Regions from separate parts of the Rhodococcus sp. NPDC057529 genome, predicted to be linked through region 2. Evidence: riboswitches for the same ligand, from Rfam matches in the RefSeq annotation. Region 2 holds a riboswitch; each other region holds the start of a gene.
The links. A riboswitch is a leader RNA that binds a small molecule or an ion and turns the genes downstream of it on or off. The one in region 2 is predicted to bind glycine.
Positions count from the first base shown of each region.

Region 1: it holds a riboswitch for glycine, as region 2 does, so the genes downstream of both, gcvP (aminomethyl-transferring glycine dehydrogenase) here and gcvP (aminomethyl-transferring glycine dehydrogenase) in region 2, are expected to answer to the same signal.
Region 3: it holds a riboswitch for glycine, as region 2 does, so the genes downstream of both, gcvP (aminomethyl-transferring glycine dehydrogenase) here and gcvP (aminomethyl-transferring glycine dehydrogenase) in region 2, are expected to answer to the same signal.

Region 1 is NZ_JBHVEY010000003.1:521,315-526,933, reverse strand. It holds gene lpdA (dihydrolipoyl dehydrogenase) at 1-611, opposite strand, end outside; gene lipA (lipoyl synthase) at 647-1,576, opposite strand; glycine riboswitch at 1,873-1,964, shown strand; gene gcvP (aminomethyl-transferring glycine dehydrogenase) at 2,087-5,029, shown strand; gene gcvT (glycine cleavage system aminomethyltransferase GcvT) at 5,026-5,619, shown strand, end outside.
Region 2 is NZ_JBHVEY010000013.1:118,119-123,737, forward strand. It holds gene iolM (scyllo-inosose 3-dehydrogenase) at 1-399, opposite strand, end outside; gene ACFU5V_RS25160 (Tm-1-like ATP-binding domain-containing protein) at 463-1,827, opposite strand; gene lipA (lipoyl synthase) at 1,860-2,885, opposite strand; glycine riboswitch at 3,104-3,197, shown strand; gene gcvP (aminomethyl-transferring glycine dehydrogenase) at 3,354-5,619, shown strand, end outside.
Region 3 is NZ_JBHVEY010000042.1:28,487-34,105, reverse strand. It holds gene gcvP (aminomethyl-transferring glycine dehydrogenase) at 1-2,638, opposite strand, end outside; glycine riboswitch at 2,813-2,936, opposite strand; gene ACFU5V_RS41220 (MerR family transcriptional regulator) at 3,006-3,626, opposite strand; gene ACFU5V_RS41215 (bifunctional nuclease family protein) at 3,907-4,380, opposite strand; gene ACFU5V_RS41210 (MerR family transcriptional regulator) at 4,530-5,270, opposite strand; gene ACFU5V_RS41205 (FHA domain-containing protein) at 5,267-5,619, opposite strand, start outside.

The DNA of each region.
Region 1 (5,619 bases), on a different contig from region 2:
GGCACCAGTCTGGGCATCGCCTCGACGATCGTCACCGACGCGCCGAACGACGCCCACACACTGGCGAATTCGACTCCGATGACGCCGCCGCCGAGGATGATCGCCTTCTTCGGGACCGTCGGCAGCACGAGCGCCTGCTCGCTGGTGACGACCCTGCCGCCGATGCTGATGCCCGGCAACGTCTTCGGGGACGAGCCCGTCGCCAGTACGACGGCGGCGCCGGTGATCAGCTCGCCGTCGACCTCGACACCGTTGGGTCCGACCAGCCGTCCGCGACCGTTGACGACGGTGATGCCGTGGGAGTCGACGAGGCCCTGCAGGCCCTTGTGCAGGCGGGTCACGACGGTGTTCCGGTAGCTCAGTACCTTCTCGAGGTCGACCCCGCCGAACGTGACGTCGACCCCGAACCGCGAGGCGGTGCGGGCATTGTCGGCGACCTCGGCGGAATGCAGCAGCGCCTTGGTCGGAATGCACCCCTGGTGCAGGCAGGTGCCGCCGAGTTCGTTCTCTTCGATCAGAATGACCGAACGGCCCAGTTCGGCCGAACGGATCGCGGCCGCATAGCCGCCGGAACCGCCGCCGAGGATGACGACATCTGCAGATCGGGACATGGGAACTCCTTGAGGGAACGGAAAGGGAATCGACATCAGAGTGCAGCGGTCGCGGCGACCGCTTCGGCGTGCAGGCGGCCCGCCCGGTAGGACGACCGCACGAGCGGCCCGGACAGAACGCCGAGGAATCCGATCTCGCGGGCGACCCCGTCGAGCATCACGAACTCCTCCGGTTTCGCCCACCGCTCCACCGGATGATGCCGGGCCGAGGGCCGCAGGTACTGGGTGATCGTGACCAATTGGCAGCCGGCGGCATGCAGGTCCCGGAGTGCCTGGATCACCTCGTCCGTGGTCTCCCCCATCCCGAGGATCAGGTTCGACTTGGTGATCAGGCCGTCCTCCCTGGCCCGCGTGATGACGTCGAGGGAACGCTCGTAGGTGAAGGCAGGCCGGATGCGACGGAAGATCCGGGGAACGGTCTCCACATTGTGCGCGAGTACCTCCGGGCGGGTGTCGAACACTTCGCGCAGCTGTGCGGCGTCGGCGTTGAAATCCGGGATCAGCAGTTCGACCCCGGTGCCCGGGCACAGTTCGTGAATCTGCCGGACCGTCTCGGCGTACAGCCAGGCGCCGCCGTCGGGCAGATCGTCGCGCGCCACGCCGGTGACGGTGGCGTACCGGAGGCCCATGGTCTGCACCGATTCCGCGACCCGCCGGGGTTCTCCCCGGTCGAGGGCCGCGGGACGGCCGGTGTCGATCTGGCAGAAGTCGCACCGCCGGGTGCATTGGCTACCGCCGATGAGGAACGTGGCCTCACGGTCCTCCCAGCATTCGAAGATGTTGGGACATCCGGCTTCCTGACACACGGTGTTCAGGCTCTCGCGTTCGACGAGGGCGGCGAGATCACGGTATTCGGGGCCGGTCCGCATCTGCACCTTCATCCACGACGGTTTGCGTTCGACCGGGGTCTGGGCGTTGCGGACTTCGAGGCGGAGCAGGCGGCGGCCCTCAGGGTGCGCAGTCATGTAGGGAACTCCTATGACCGGACGAAACCGGTCGGTTTGCGAATCCCTCGGGCAGCGCGGCACCGGGGAACAGTAAGTGGGAGGGCGAGCACACGACGACAACCGTTGCACTCGAGGCTGTCTGGGCTCTCACCGATCGGCGTGTGCGGTCACGTCCGAGCGAGGATCACTCGAGGATGCCAAACGACGAGGCGTTTTGGCAACATCGTCGCCCGCTCGGCGACCGGGACGGAGCCTGGGGAGACAAACCCGTCACGCCTGTGTACTGTTTGGCCAACCACAACTGAATACGCCGTTGACGCGCAGCGGGAGAACCTCCTTGTCGGAGGCGCCGTAGGAGCAACTTCCTCCCCGGGAATCTCTCAGGCCCCAGTACCGCAGCGTAGAGGCAACTCTGGAGAACAGAATCGGCCGCAGGCCGGTACTTACCGAAGGTGAAGAGCACGCCGCGCATGCGGTGCGCCCAAACTCTCAGGTTTCAGGACAGAGCGGGGAGGTGCCCCCTTGTCGATGTCCGGTGCGGTCCGGACTCAACGAAACCGGAGTCACCTCGTGCCAGTCGAATCCCGCCACGCGCATCGCAGCGCGCCTCTCACCAGCGATTTTCCGTCACGCCACATCGGCCCCGACGCTTCCGCCACCCAGCGCATGCTCGGCGCCCTCGGTTACGACACGCTCGATCAGCTCGTCGATGCCGCGGTGCCTGATCAGATCCGCAGCTCGGAGGCCATGGACCTGCCGGTGGCACGGTCGGAGCAGCAGGTGCTGTCCGACCTGCGCACGCTGTCGGAGCGCAACGAGACCCGCGTCCAGATGATTGGCCTCGGTTACCACGACACCATCACGCCCGCAGTTCTGCGCCGCAACATGCTCGAGTCGCCGGCCTGGTACACCGCGTACACGCCGTATCAGCCGGAGATTTCCCAGGGCAGGCTCGAGGCGCTGCTGACGTTCCAGACGGTCATCGAAGACCTGGCGGCGCTGCCCCTCGCCGGTGCGTCCCTGCTGGACGAGGCCACCGCGGTGATGGAAGCGGTGCTGCTGATGCGGCGCGCGAACAAGGCGAAGTCGGGGACCAACCGGGTCGTCGTCGACGCCGACTGTCTGCCGCAAACCCTCGCGGTGGTGTGCGGCCGGGCCAAGTCGGTGGGCATCGACGTCGAGGTGGCCGAGCTGACCGATGGACTTCCGGACGGTGACCTGTTCGGCGTCGTGTTCCAGGCGCCCGGCGCCAGCGGCCACGTGCGCGACCTGGCCCCGCTCATTGCCGCCGCCCAGGAGCGCGGCGCGCTGACCACGGTCGCGGCCGACCTGCTGTCGCTGACGCTGCTGACGCCGCCCGGCGAGCAGGGCGCCGACATCGCGGTGGGATCCGCCCAGCGTTTCGGTGTGCCGCTGTTCTTCGGCGGGCCGCACGCCGGGTACATGGCCGTGCGCGGCGGACTCGAGCGGATGCTCCCCGGCCGGCTCGTCGGAGTGTCCGTCGACGTCGACGGGAAGACGGCCTACCGGCTGGCGCTGCAGACCCGCGAACAGCACATCCGGCGCGACAAGGCGACTAGCAACATCTGCACCGCGCAGGCGCTCCTCGCGAACGTCGCCGCCATGTACGCCGCCTATCACGGCCCGGAAGGGCTGCGTGCCATCGCGACTCGGGTCCACGGACATGCCACGTCCGTCGCGGGCGGCCTCCGCACGGCGGGACACTCGGTGGTCCACGACAGCTTCTTCGACACCGTGCTGGTGCACGTTCCGGCCGGGGCGCGCGACGTCGTCGACCGCGCCGACCGCGCCGGCATCAACCTGAGGCTGGTCGACGCGGACCACGTCGCGGTCGCCTGCGACGAGTGCACCACCGACGAGATCGTGGACCGCGTCCTCGCCGCGTTCGGCGCGCGAGCCCAGGCGGGAACCGTCTCCGCGCTGCCGCAGTCGCTACTGCGCACGTCGAACTACCTGCAGCACCCCGTGTTCCACGAGCACCGGTCCGAGACGGCGATGCTGCGCTTCCTGCGCGCCCTGTCGGACAAGGACCTCGCGCTCGACCGCACCATGATCCCGCTCGGCTCGTGCACGATGAAGCTCAACTCCGCCGTGGAGATGGAGCCGATCAGCTGGCCCGGGTTCGCGTCCATCCACCCGTACGCCCCGGTCGAACAGACCAGCGGCTACCTGCAGCTCATCCGCGGCCTCGAGCGGTGGCTGGGTGAGATCACCGGATACGACCGGGTGTCGTTGCAGCCCAACGCCGGATCGCAGGGCGAACTGGCCGGGCTGCTGGCCATCAACGGCTACCACGACAGCCGCGGCGACCACGGACGCGACATCTGCCTGATCCCGCAGTCCGCGCACGGCACCAACGCCGCGTCCGCGGTGCTGGCGGGCATGCGGGTGGTCGTGGTCGCGACCGCGGAGAACGGCAACATCGATCTCGATGACCTGCGCGCGAAGATCGCCGCGCACGAGGGCACGATCGCCGCGATCATGCTCACCTACCCGTCCACCCACGGCGTGTACGAGAACGACGTGCGGACGGTGTGCGATCTCGTGCACGAGGCCGGCGGCCAGGTGTACGTCGACGGCGCCAACCTCAACGCGCTCGTCGGCCTGGCCCAGCCAGGGAAGTTCGGCGGCGACGTGTCGCACCTGAACCTGCACAAGACGTTCTGCATCCCGCACGGCGGCGGCGGCCCCGGTGTCGGACCGGTCGCGGTGCGCAAGCATCTGGCGCCGTTCCTGCCCGGCAACCCGCTCGGCGGAGACCAACTCGGCACTCCGGTATCGGCGGCGAACTACGGCTCCGCCGGCATCCTGCCCATCACGTGGGCGTACATCGCGCTGATGGGCCCGGACGGGCTGACGGAGGCCACCAAGTCCGCGGTGCTGGCCGCCAACTACGTCGCGAAGTCGCTCGACGCACACTTCCCCGTCCTGTACACCGGGCCCTCGGGTCTGGTGGCGCACGAATGCATCCTGGACCTGCGACCCGTCACGAAGGCCACCGGCGTGACCGCCGAGGACGTGGCAAAGCGGTTGATCGACTACGGTTTCCACGCCCCCACCCTGTCGTTCCCCGTCAGCGGCACCCTGATGGTGGAGCCCACCGAATCCGAGGACCTGGCCGAACTCGACCGCTTCATCGAGGCGATGACCTCCATCCGCCGCGAAATCGACCTGGTCGGCGAGGGCGTGTGGCCGCTCGAACGCAGCCCGCTGCGTCAGGCCCCGCACACCGCGGATCAGGTCACCGCCGACGACTGGGATCTGCCCTACCCGCGGCACCTGGCCGCCTTCCCCGTCGCGTCGCTGCGGGCCGGCAAGTACTGGCCGCCAGTGCGCCGCATCGACGGCGTGCACGGCGACCGCAACCTCGTGTGCTCGTGCCCCGCGCCCGAGGCCTTCGAGAACACCACCGACATTGATTCCCCGGCCCTCGAGGAGGCCTTCGCATGACCGTCACCACGACACCCGCGTCCCCACTCCTGGACGAGCACGGCGCTCTCGGAGCGCATTTCACCGACTTCGCGGGCTGGCAGATGCCGCTGAAATACGACAGCGAACTCGCCGAACACCACGCCGTCCGCACGTCCGCCGGACTGTTCGACCTCTCGCACATGGGTGAGATCGCCGTCACCGGAACGGAATCCGGCGCACTGCTGGACTACGCGCTGGCCGGCGAGCTGTCGAAGATCGGTGTCGGGCGGGCCAAGTACTCGCTCCTGTGCAACGCGGACGGCGGCGTGATCGACGATCTCGTCGTCTACCGACTCGCCAACGAGCACTTCCTGGTGGTCGCGAACGCTGCGAACGCCCCGGCCGTGTACCGCGAACTGGCGGCGCGCGCCGACGGTTTCTCGGCGAACGTCGACGACCAGTCCGCGGAGACCGCGCTGATCGCCGTGCAGGGACCGGCGGCCCAGGACATCGTGCAGTCCCTCGTCCCCGCCCCGCAGGTGGAGACCGTCGCGGAACTGAAGTACTACGCGGTCACCCGCGCGGTCGTCGCCGGCATCGACGTCCTCCTGGCCCGCACCGGCTACACC
Region 2 (5,619 bases):
GCCGCGACATTCGCGGCAGTTGCCGCACCACTGGATTTCCTCGACGGCCACGAGTCCGCCGACACGCAGCTCGGTGACGTCCTTACCGGCGGCGACGATCTTGCCGGCGAACTCGTGGCCGGTGATGACCGGGGCCTTGAGGTGGTACGGGAGCAGCATGTACCCCTCGTCGTCGGTCTCGAACATGTGCACGTCCGAGCCGCACAGCCCGCAGGCACCGACCTCGACGACGACCTCGGTGGGACCGGGTTCGCCGGGGTCGGCGATCGTCCGGAGGTCGACCGACGGGTTGCGGTACGCATCGCTGGCGATGCGGGCCCACTGGCGTTCTGCGTCGCGGTCCGAGATGCGTGCAGATGCACGCGGGGCCCACTCTGCTTCGAGAACTACTGCTTTCATCGGTGTCTCCGATCGATCGTGTTCACTCGCGGATGGTTGAGGATGCAGCTATCAGGCCCGTCCTTAGCGATGGGCATAGCTACCGCGCGGGGTTGTGGTGATGGATGCCTCCGCCGGGGCGGCAGACGGTGCGTGACGGTCACGGCTTTCGAGCAGAGGAACGAAATCTGCAAGTATGTGGTCGATAAAGGCGGGATCGTTGATGTGAACGTCGAGTTTGGTCAGTTCGATGTTCGGCTCGAGGCACGATTCGAGCACCGTGGTGAAGGCGCGATCGGCTTCCGGATCCCAGAAGACCTGGCCCGGCGCGTTGGGCACCGACAAGCCCGCGGTCGGGACGTACACCCGGGTCGGGCCGACACTGTTGTTGGCCTTTGCCGCGAATGTTTCTGCTACCCGCATCATTTCGGATGTGGTCAGCCGCACCAGCGTGAGTTCGGGGTTGTGCCCGAAGTAGGTGCGTCCCGGAAATTGTCGTTGGGTGTCGGCCAGCTTGCCGCAGGTGATGAAGTCGACGCAGCCCGGAACGAGCACCTGAGGGAGTCCGGCCTTGCCGGCCGCCTCCATCCGGTGGGGACCGGGATCCATCAGGCCACCGATGAGGTGTCCGCTCAGCTCCGTGGTCGTGAAATCGATGACCGCGTCGACCTGTCCCGCTTGGACGGCGTTCTCGAGCGCCCGGCCGCCGGTGCCGTTGGCGTGGAAGGCAACGAAGCCGAAGCCTTTGCCTTCGAGGTGTTTCTGGGCACGCTCGAGCGCGGGGGTGGTGTTGCCGTTCATCGACACCGCCACGGTGATCGGCCGCTGACCGGCATCCGCGGTCGGGGCGGCGAGCGCGGCGGCGGCCGCGGCACCGACGATGTAGCCGGCGGCGCTTCGGTAGATCTCGCTGGTCACCGAGTTGATGCCGATGATGTCGGCGACCGAGTGCAGAACGGCGATGTCGCTGATTCCGACGTAGGGGTCGAAGGTCCGGTTTCCCGAGGCCAGCGGCGAGACGATGAGTTTGGGGAAGCCGAAGGGCAGGTACTGCAGGGCAGGGCCGGCGATGTGCGTTCCGGCCCCTCCCATACACACGGCGCCGTCGATCTCGCCTTCGGCGACCATCGCGCTCAGGAGGCGACTGACGCCCGACCGCAGGGCGCTGACGGCCTCACCGCGCGGTAGTTCGCTGATCGCGGCGATCGAACTTCCCGCCGCGGCGGCGACCGTCGCCTGGTCGATGAAGCGGCGAGTGCCGATCACCGCGTCCGAGGGACGCTGCGCCGTCCGAGCCGAGGTGTCGAGCATGATCGCGATCCCACCGAGCCGCTCGATCTCATCGCTGAGGGCTCCGAGTTCAGCGGCCTTGGTGTCGAAAGTACCGATGACCACGACGATCGGAGCCGCTTCGCTCCTCGCGGCGCCGGGCCGCCTTGCGCTTGTCATGAGAAGAACGCTAGACCTGTTTACCGAACAAATCAAGAGTATTCGGCAACTTTTGATCGGAGTTCCGAACGAACTGCTGTTTCATTCGGAGTTTCGATCGGAAGTCCGCTCAATCCGGACGCTGGAGGCTGCGGGGTGAGGCGGGCGGCGACGGCCGCCGCATGCAGGCGACCGGCGCGATACGAGGAGCGCACCAGCGGCCCCGACATCACGCCGGCGAAGCCGAGTCCTTCTGCGTGGGTGGCGAGTTCGGCGAACTCATCGGGGTGCACCCACCTGTCGACAGGAAGGTGGCGGGCAGAGGGGCGCAGATACTGGGTGATGGTCACCAGGTCGCATCCGGCGGCGTGGAGTTGCTCGAGGGCTTCGTCGACCTCGTCGCGCCGTTCACCCATCCCCAGGATCAGGTTGGATTTGGTGATCAGGCCCGCGGCTTTCGCGCGGGCGAGCACGTCGAGGGATCGATCGAAAGTGAAGCCCGGTCGAATTCTGCGGAAGATCCGCGGCACGGTTTCGATGTTGTGGGCGAGCACCTCGGGCCGGGCCCCGAAGACCTGAGTCAACTGCTCCGGCACTCCGGAGAAGTCCGGGATGAGCAGTTCGACCCCGGTCCCGGGGCAGAGGTCGTGGATGATCCGGACGGTTTCTGCGTACAGCCAGGCCCCGCCGTCGTCAAGATCGTCGCGAGCCACACCGGTCACCGTGGCGTACTTCAGGTTCATCGTCCGCACCGATTCGGCCACACGCCGCGGCTCGTCCCGATCGAGGTCGACCGGCTTGCCGGTATCGATCTGACAGAAGTCGCAGCGGCGGGTGCACTGGTCTCCGCCGATCAGGAAGGTGGCCTCGCGGTCCTCCCAGCATTCGAAGATGTTCGGGCATCCGGCGGAGCGGCAGACGGTGTGCAGGTCCGCGGACTCGACCAGGGCGGAGATCTCCCGGAACTGAGCGCCGATACGAACGGGGGCTTTCATCCAGGCCGGCTTGCGTTCGACCGGGGTCTGAGCGTTGCGGACCTCCAGACGCAGAAGCTTGCGGCCGTCGCTGGTCACTGACATGGCGATTCCTCGGGTCGGGGTGATCGGAATGCCGAACAGCGTGGGCGGTCGCCCGACGCTCGCTCCCCAGAGTGCCGCACCGAACCCGCGAACACAAGAACAGATCGCCCCAATTGAGCGGAATTCCGCGCAGTTTTCTCGATTGTTACCAATCGGCGTGCGGAACTCCGAACATTTTGGGTACAGTGGCGGGGCACACAACAACCGCACATGCCGTTCGATGCGTGTCAGGAGATGCCCTGCCGAGGCAGGGCCGCCGTAGGAGCAAGTTCCTCCCCGGGAATCTCTCAGGCCCAGTACTGACACGCAGAGGCAACTCTGGAGAAAGCGTCGCGAACGCTTACCGAAGGTGAAGAGCGCCCCAATACTGTTGGGGTGCCCAATCTCTCAGGTGACAGGACAGATCGGGGAGGGCCGCGCTCTGCGCTCGACGTCGAGTCGAGCAGAACCGACCATTGGAGGTCCTTCGTGTCCCATCCCGACATCGCACCCACGTTCCAAGACCGGCACATCGGCCCGTCCGAGACCGAGATCGCGCAACTGCTCGAGGTCCTCGGATACGACTCCCTCGACGCCCTCGTCTCGCGTGCCGTTCCGTCCCAGATCCGGACCGCGCAACCGCTGAACCTGCCTTCCGCCCGCGCGGAACAGGATGTGCTGGCCGACCTGCGGACGATCGCCGGCAAGAACCGGCCGCGGGTGCAGATGATCGGGCTCGGCTATTACGACACCATCACTCCCGCCGTCCTGCGTCGCAACATCCTCGAGGCGCCGGGCTGGTACACCTCGTACACCCCGTACCAGCCGGAAATCTCCCAGGGCCGACTCGAGGCGCTGCTGACCTTCCAGACCGTCATCGAAGAGCTCACCAGCCTCCCGGTCGCGGGTGCCTCGCTCCTCGACGAGGCCACCGCCGTCGCCGAGGCCGTCCTGCTGATGCGCCGCGCCAACAAGTCCCCCTCGCGCCGGGTCCTCGTCGACGCCGGCTGCTTCCCGCAGACGCTGTCCGTTCTGCGCGGCCGCGCGGACGCCGTCGGCATCGAGCTGGTCGTGACCGATCTGGACCGCGGCTTGCCCGACGGGGAGTTCTTCGGCGTCGTCTACCAGAATCCGTCGGTCACCGGCGGGGTGCGGGATCTGAGCGAGTCGATCGCCGAGGCGCACCGGCGGGGCGCCCTGACCACGGTGGCCACCGACCTGCTCGCGCTGACCCTGATCACCTCCCCGGGCGAGCAGGGTGCGGACATCGCCGTCGGGTCGGCCCAACGGTTCGGTGTGCCGCTGTTCTTCGGCGGCCCGCACGCCGGATTCATCTCCGTCCGAGGCGGTCTCGAACGCATGCTGCCGGGCCGGTTGGTCGGGGTGTCCAAGGACGCCGACGGCTCCCCGGCGTACCGGCTGGCGCTGCAGACTCGCGAGCAGCACATCCGCCGCGACAAGGCGACCAGCAACATCTGCACCGCCCAGGCCCTGCTGGCGAACGTGGCCGCGATGTACGCCGCCTATCACGGCGCCGAGGGACTGCGTGCGATTGCCGGGCGGGTGCACTCGCACGCCGCGCACCTGACCTCCGGACTGCACGCCGCGGACATCGAGACCCTGCACTCGAACTTCTTCGACACCGTCGTCGCCCACGTCCCGCACCGGGCCGGTGTCATCGTCCGCGCCGCCAACGCGGACGGGATCAACCTGCGCTACATCGACGCCGACCACGTCGGGGTGTCCTGCGACGAGCACACCACCGGCGAGATCGTCGAGCGGGTCCTGGCGGCCTTCGGTGCGGCCCTGGCCCCCGTCGACACCTCCTACATTCCGCCGACACTGACCCGGACCTCGACCTTCCTCCAGCACGAGGTGTTCCGGCGCTACCGTTCGGAAGCGGCGATGCAGCGGTTCCTGCGCAAGTTGTCCGACAAGGACCTCGCCCTGGACCGGACGATGATTCCGCTCGGCTCGTGCACCATGAAGCTCAACTCCGCGGTGGAGATGGAGCCGATCAGCTGGCCGGAGTTCGCCGGCATCCACCCCTTCGCACCGGCCGACCAGACCGAGGGCTACCGCGAGCTCACCGACGACCTCGAACGGTGGCTCTGTGAGATCACCGGCTATGACCGGGTCTCGCTGCAGCCGAACGCCGGCTCCCAGGGCGAGTTGGCGGGTCTGCTCGCCATCCACGGCTATCACACCGCCAACGGCGACACCGACCGCACCATCTGTCTGATCCCGCAGTCCGCGCACGGCACCAACGCAGCCTCCGCGGTGCTCGCCGGGATGCAGGTGGTGGTCGTGGCGACGGCCGCCAACGGCAACATCGACCTCGACGATCTGCGCGCCAAGATCGACCGGCACAGCGGCAAGATCGCCGCCATCATGCTCACCTACCCCTCCACCCACGGGGTCTACGAGAACGACGTCCGCACCGTGTGTGAACTCGTCCACGACGCCGGTGGGCAGGTGTACATCGACGGGGCCAACCTCAATGCGCTGGTCGGCCTGGCCAGGCCGGGCGAGTTCGGTGGCGACGTCTCACACCTGAACCTGCACAAGACCTTCTGCATCCCGCACGGTGGTGGCGGTCCCGGTGTCGGCCCGGTCGCCGTGCGCGAGCATCTGGCCCCGTTCCTGCCGTCCGACCCACTCGCGGCCGACCCCGCCAGCCCCCCGGTCTCCGCGGCGAACTACGGCTCCGCCGGCATCCTGCCGATCACCTGGGCCTACATCGCACTGATGGGAC
Region 3 (5,619 bases), on a different contig from region 2:
ACTCCCCCGAGCCCACGCGGTCGATCTCGGCGCGGATCGCGATCATCGCCTCGCAGAAGGCGTCGATCTCTTCGAGGTTCTCGCTCTCGGTGGGCTCCACCATCAGCGTGCCCGCCACCGGGAAGCTCATCGTCGGAGCGTGGAAACCGTAGTCGGCGAGGCGCTTTGCGACATCGTCCACGGTCACACCGGTGTCCTTGGTGATCTGCCGAAGGTCGAGGATGCACTCGTGGGCCACCATTCCGCCCTCGCCGGTGTAGAGGACGGGGAAATACTCGTCCAGGCGGCGCCCGATGTAGTTGGCGGACGCGATGGCGGTCAGGCTGGCGCGGCGCAGTCCGACGGCGCCCATCATCCGGATGTACGCCCAGGTGATGGGCAGGATCGACGCGCTGCCGTACGGGGCCGCGGAGATCGGGCCCGCGGTGCCGAGTTCCGGGGCGAGCGGATGTCCGGGCAGGAACGGTGTGAGGTGCGACCGCACACCGATCGGACCGACACCGGGGCCGCCGCCGCCGTGCGGGATGCAGAACGTCTTGTGCAGGTTGAGGTGGCTGACGTCGCCGCCGAACCGTCCGGGCCGGGCCAGACCGACCAGGGCGTTGAGGTTGGCGCCGTCGACGTACACCTGGCCGCCTGCGTCGTGGACGGCGGCGCAGATGTCCGCGATCTCGTGCTCGTACACACCGTGGGTGGACGGGTAGGTGATCATGATCGCCGCGAGGCGCTCGGCGTGGTCGGCGATCTTCGCCCGCAGGTCGTCGAGGTCCACGTCACCGTTCGGGCGGCACGCGACGACCTCGACCCGCATCCCGGCCATGACCGCCGACGCGGCGTTGGTGCCGTGAGCGCTCGACGGGATGAGGCAGGTGTCGCGGTGATCGTCGCCGCGGCTGAGGTGGTAGTTGCGGATCGCGAGCAGCCCGGCGTACTCGCCCTGGCTGCCGGCGTTCGGCTGCAGGCTGACCGCGTCGTAGCCGGTGACCGCGACGAGCCAGTTCTCGAGGTCCTTGATGATGCGGAGAATTCCCGGGGTGTCCCCGGTGGGCGCGAACGGGTGCAGTCCGGCGAAGGCGGGCCAGGTGATCGCTTCCATCTCGGCGGTCGCATTGAGCTTCATCGTGCAGGAACCGAGCGGGATCATGCTGCGGTCGAGGGCGATGTCCTTGTCCGACAATGCCCGCAGGTAGCGCAGCATCGCCGTCTCGGTGCGGTATCGGGTGAACGCCTCGTGCTGCAGGTAGTCGGATCCGCGGAGTTGCGCGTCCGGAACGGACGTGCCCGTCTCGGGGGCCACGGCGCCGTCGCCGCCGAACGCTCCCAGCACGCGGGCGACGTCGTCGTCGGTGGTGGCCTCGTCGCACGCGACGGCGACGTGGTCGGCATCGACGAGCCGCAGGTTGATGCCGGCGTCCTTCGCCTTCGTCACCACGTCCGCGGCCCGGCCGTCGACGCGTACGAGGATCGTGTCGAAGAACTGGTCGTGCACGACGACGACCCCGGTCCTGCGGAGTGCGGCCGCCAGGGAGTGTGCCGTGTTCGCCACGCGCAGGGCGATCGCCTTCAGGCCCTCGGCACCGTGGTAGCTGGCATACATGGCGGCGAGAATCGCCAGCAGCACCTGCGCGGTGCAGATGTTCGAGGTCGCCTTCTCACGGCGAATGTGCTGCTCGCGGGTCTGCAGCGCCAGCCGGTACGCCTTGTCGCCGTCGGCGTCGACGGACACGCCCACCAGACGGCCGGGGAGCTGGCGTGCGTGCTTGGTGTGCACGGCCAGGTAACCGGCGTGCGGGCCACCGAAGCCCATGGGGACACCGAACCGCTGGGTGGTCCCGAAACAGGCGTCGGCCCCGATCTCGCCGGGTGGGGTGAGAAGAGTCAGCGCCAGCAGATCCGCCCCGACCGCGACCAGTGCGCCGCGCTCGTGGGCTGCGGCGATCACGTCGGTGTAGTCGGCGATGCTGCCGGACGCGCCGGGCATCTGCCCGAGGACGCCGAAGAAGTCGCCGTCCGGCAGGCCGGCGGAGAGGTCGGCCACCACGACGTCGATGCCGAGCGGCTCGGCCCGGGTCTCGACGACGGCCAGCGTCTGCGGGAACAGGTCGGCGTCGACGACGAACCGCGGGGACTTGCTCTTGCTCGCCCGGCGCAGCAGCGTCATCGCCTCGGCGGCGGCGGTGGCCTCGTCGAGCATCGACGAGTTCGCGACCTCCATGCCGGTCAGGTCGGCGACCATCGTCTGGAAGTTGAGGAGGGCCTCGAGGCGGCCCTGGCTGATCTCGGGCTGGTACGGCGTGTAGGCCGTGTACCAGGCCGGGTTCTCGATGATGTTCCGAATCAGAACCGGCGGGGTGAGGGTGTCGTAGTAGCCGAGTCCGATCATGGACGTCGCCACGGTGTTCTGCGCGGCGAGTGCGGACAGTTCGGCGAGCGCCTCGTGTTCGGAGACGGGTGCGGGCAGGGCGTCGAGGCCGTCGGCGATGCCGCCCGTGACCCCGTCCAGGATGACGGCGGGAACGGCCTTCGACGCCAGGTCGTCGAGCGAATCCGCGCCGACCAGTTCGAGAATGTGCGCGAGTTCCGCAGCGTTCGGGCCGACATGACGATCGGCGAATGTACGGCTTCCAGCGTCGATCACGACAACTCCCAAGCAGTTCGGAGGATCAGGACACGCCCCGCTCTGCGGAACGCCCCTCCCCCTCTGTCGCCTGCTCGGATCGAGCGCCTGAGAGATTCGGTACCGTCATTCGCGTGCGAGGACAGCCCTTTCCCCGTGGGCGGGTGGGTGCTCCCACCGCTTTCCAGAGGCGTCGGAGCCCGCACGGTCCTGTGTGCCTGAGAGATTGACGGGGAGGTGTTGCTCCTTCGGCGCCCGAACTTCCGCACACACGATGCTGCTGTGCATGCAGTGCCCGGAACTCTCCCGCACGGCGTCGACGCACCGCCAGTCTATGTCACGAGCACAGACAGCGGCGCCACCAGCGCCGGGGTTCCGGGGTTGTGGTCTAGCCCGTCTTGCGGCTCGCGCGGTTCTTGCGCCGCGACGCCAGCTCGTCCTCGGGGCTCTGCTCGCTCTCGCCGCCGTCGGCGCGCTCCGCCGGGAAATCGGCGATGGTGCCGGTCAGTTCGCGCATGGCACCACTGACCGCGATACCGAACACACCCTGCCCGCCCTGGAGCAGATCGACGACCTCCTCGGCGGACGTGCACTCGTAGACCGTGGTCCCGTCCGAGAAAAGTGTGATCTTGGCCAAGTCCCGCACTCCGCGCTTCCGGAGGTGGTCGACGGCCACGCGAATGTTCTGCAAGGATATTCCGGTGTCGAGCAGGCGCTTGACGATCTTGAGAACGAGGATGTCTTTGAACGAGTACAGCCGTTGGCTACCCGACCCGGCCGCGCCGCGGATGGACGGCACCACGAGGGACGTGCGAGCCCAGTAATCGAGCTGACGGTAGGTGATTCCCGCGATCTGGCAGGCGATGGGGACGCGGTATCCGACCAGGTCGTCGGGCACCGAATCGTCCGGGAAGAGACCCGGCTGGATCTCCTCGGAGCTGAATTCGGGCTCGGCAACGTTGTCGCCGGGCGCAAGATTCAGCGCATTCTCCTGCGGCCGATCTCCCACTGACTACTCCCTCTCGCATGTTGCACTGAACCCGACGATCAGTGCGCCTGTGACGCGCGTCGCCAGTGTCCGCGGCAATCCGCAGCACGTCGAGCGGCGCAAGCGCCACCAGTGACATCGAGCAAGCCCGTACCCTGAACCTACTCAGCGTACGCCCGATACAATCTGCAGGGCAGAAAATCACTGCACCGAACGCTATGACTCCGAGGAGACGGGGTCAACGCAACGCGCCGGAAGAACCTCAACCGTTACTGCGCAAGCGGCTCTTCCGTAGGAGAAACTAGCCGTCGGTGGCCTTGAAATCGTCCGGCGACACGGACTCGAGGAATTCCTTGAACTTCTCGACCTCGTCCTCGCGCTCGTCGGGCATGACCAGACCGGCCTCCGTGAGCACCGCTTCCTCGGCGAAGATCGGGACCCCGATGCGCAGTGCGATGGCGATGGAGTCGGACGGGCGGGCCGAGACGCGGGTGTTCTGGTCGAACACCAGGTCGGCATAGAACGTGCCCTCGCGAAGGTCGACGATGCGGACCTCCTTCAGGGTGCGGCCGAACGCTTCGATCAGGTTCTTGATCAGGTCGTGGGTCAGCGGGCGCGCCGGCTCGACACCCTGCTGTTCGAGTGCGATGGCCGTGGCCTCGGTCTGCCCGATCCAGATGGGCAGATACCGCTCGCCGTCGGTTTCCCGCAACAGCAGGACAGGTTGGTTCTGGGGCTGCTCGACACGAACTCCGATCACGTGCATTTCGCTCATCGCGTCTGCCTCCACCCTGCAATGGTCCGTCCGCGGCACACAGTGCCGTACCAGGATTCTATTCGATTCGTGTCTGCTCTTCGACCGTACAGCCGTTCGAGCGCAGCGTCGTTGGGAAGTTCCGAAGCGGGACCACCGGTGAGCTCACCTCACCGATCGAGCGCACCTCGGACCGCCGACTTCACCAGGCAGGTGTGCAACGTCAGAGACAACGCGGCCAGTTCGCGCACCATCTCCTCGGCGCGATCGCGCGCGCCCGCGTCGCGGCCCTTGGCCACGGGCCCGGCGATCTGCGCGACCAATCCGGCCTCGCGGTCTGCGGCCAGCTTGAATGCCCTCAGGTGCCGCACCTCGAGGCCGAACTCGGACATCGCCCTCGCGGTGCGCGCCAGTGTCACCGCGTCCTCGTCGAAGAACCCCGCCGGCCCGGGAACGACCAGGCCGCCCCGGGTCAGCTCGCCGAGGAACTTCTCGTCGATTCCGGCCCGGGAGATCAGATCGTCGCGGCTGATCCGCACCTCGCGGTCGGTGCGGAACTCCTCCGGGGACACTTCGCCCGGGGCCACGGTGAGCGCGCGCGGCCGGCGCGGCGAAGAATCGCCCGCGCCGACCGTGGCCACACCTCTGTCGATGGCCTCGAGCTGCTCTTTGATGACCTTCAGCGGCAGATACTGATCGCGCTGCGCTGTCAGGACGTAGCGCAGTCGTTCAGTGTCGGCGATCGAGAATCGCCGATACCCCGAGGGAGTGCGCTGCGGGCTGATGAGACCCTCTGCTTCGAGGAACCGGATCTTCGAGATCGTCACATCAGGAAAATCGGGGCGCAGTCGATCCAGCACGGAGCCGATCGACATCCCCGAATGCGCCTGCTGCTGCCGCACCGCGGTCATTGGCTACCCGCACCAGCTGACGTCTCACCGATCTGCGACCCACCGGCCGTGGTCCGGGGTCCGGTCAGGAAGACCAGCCGGAACTTGCCGATCTGCACCTCGTCGCCGTTCGCGAGGACTGCCGAGTCGACCGGCTCGCGGTTGACGTACGTGCCGTTGAGGCTGCCGACGTCGACCACCTGGAACTCGTCGTCCTCCTGGCGGAACTCCGCATGACGACGGCTGACCGTCACGTCGTCGAGGAAGATGTCGCTGTCGGGATGCCGTCCTGCGGACGTCGTCGGCTGGTCGAGCAGGAAGCGCGACCCTGCGTTCGGTCCACGCTTGACGACGAGCAGAGCAGAGCCCG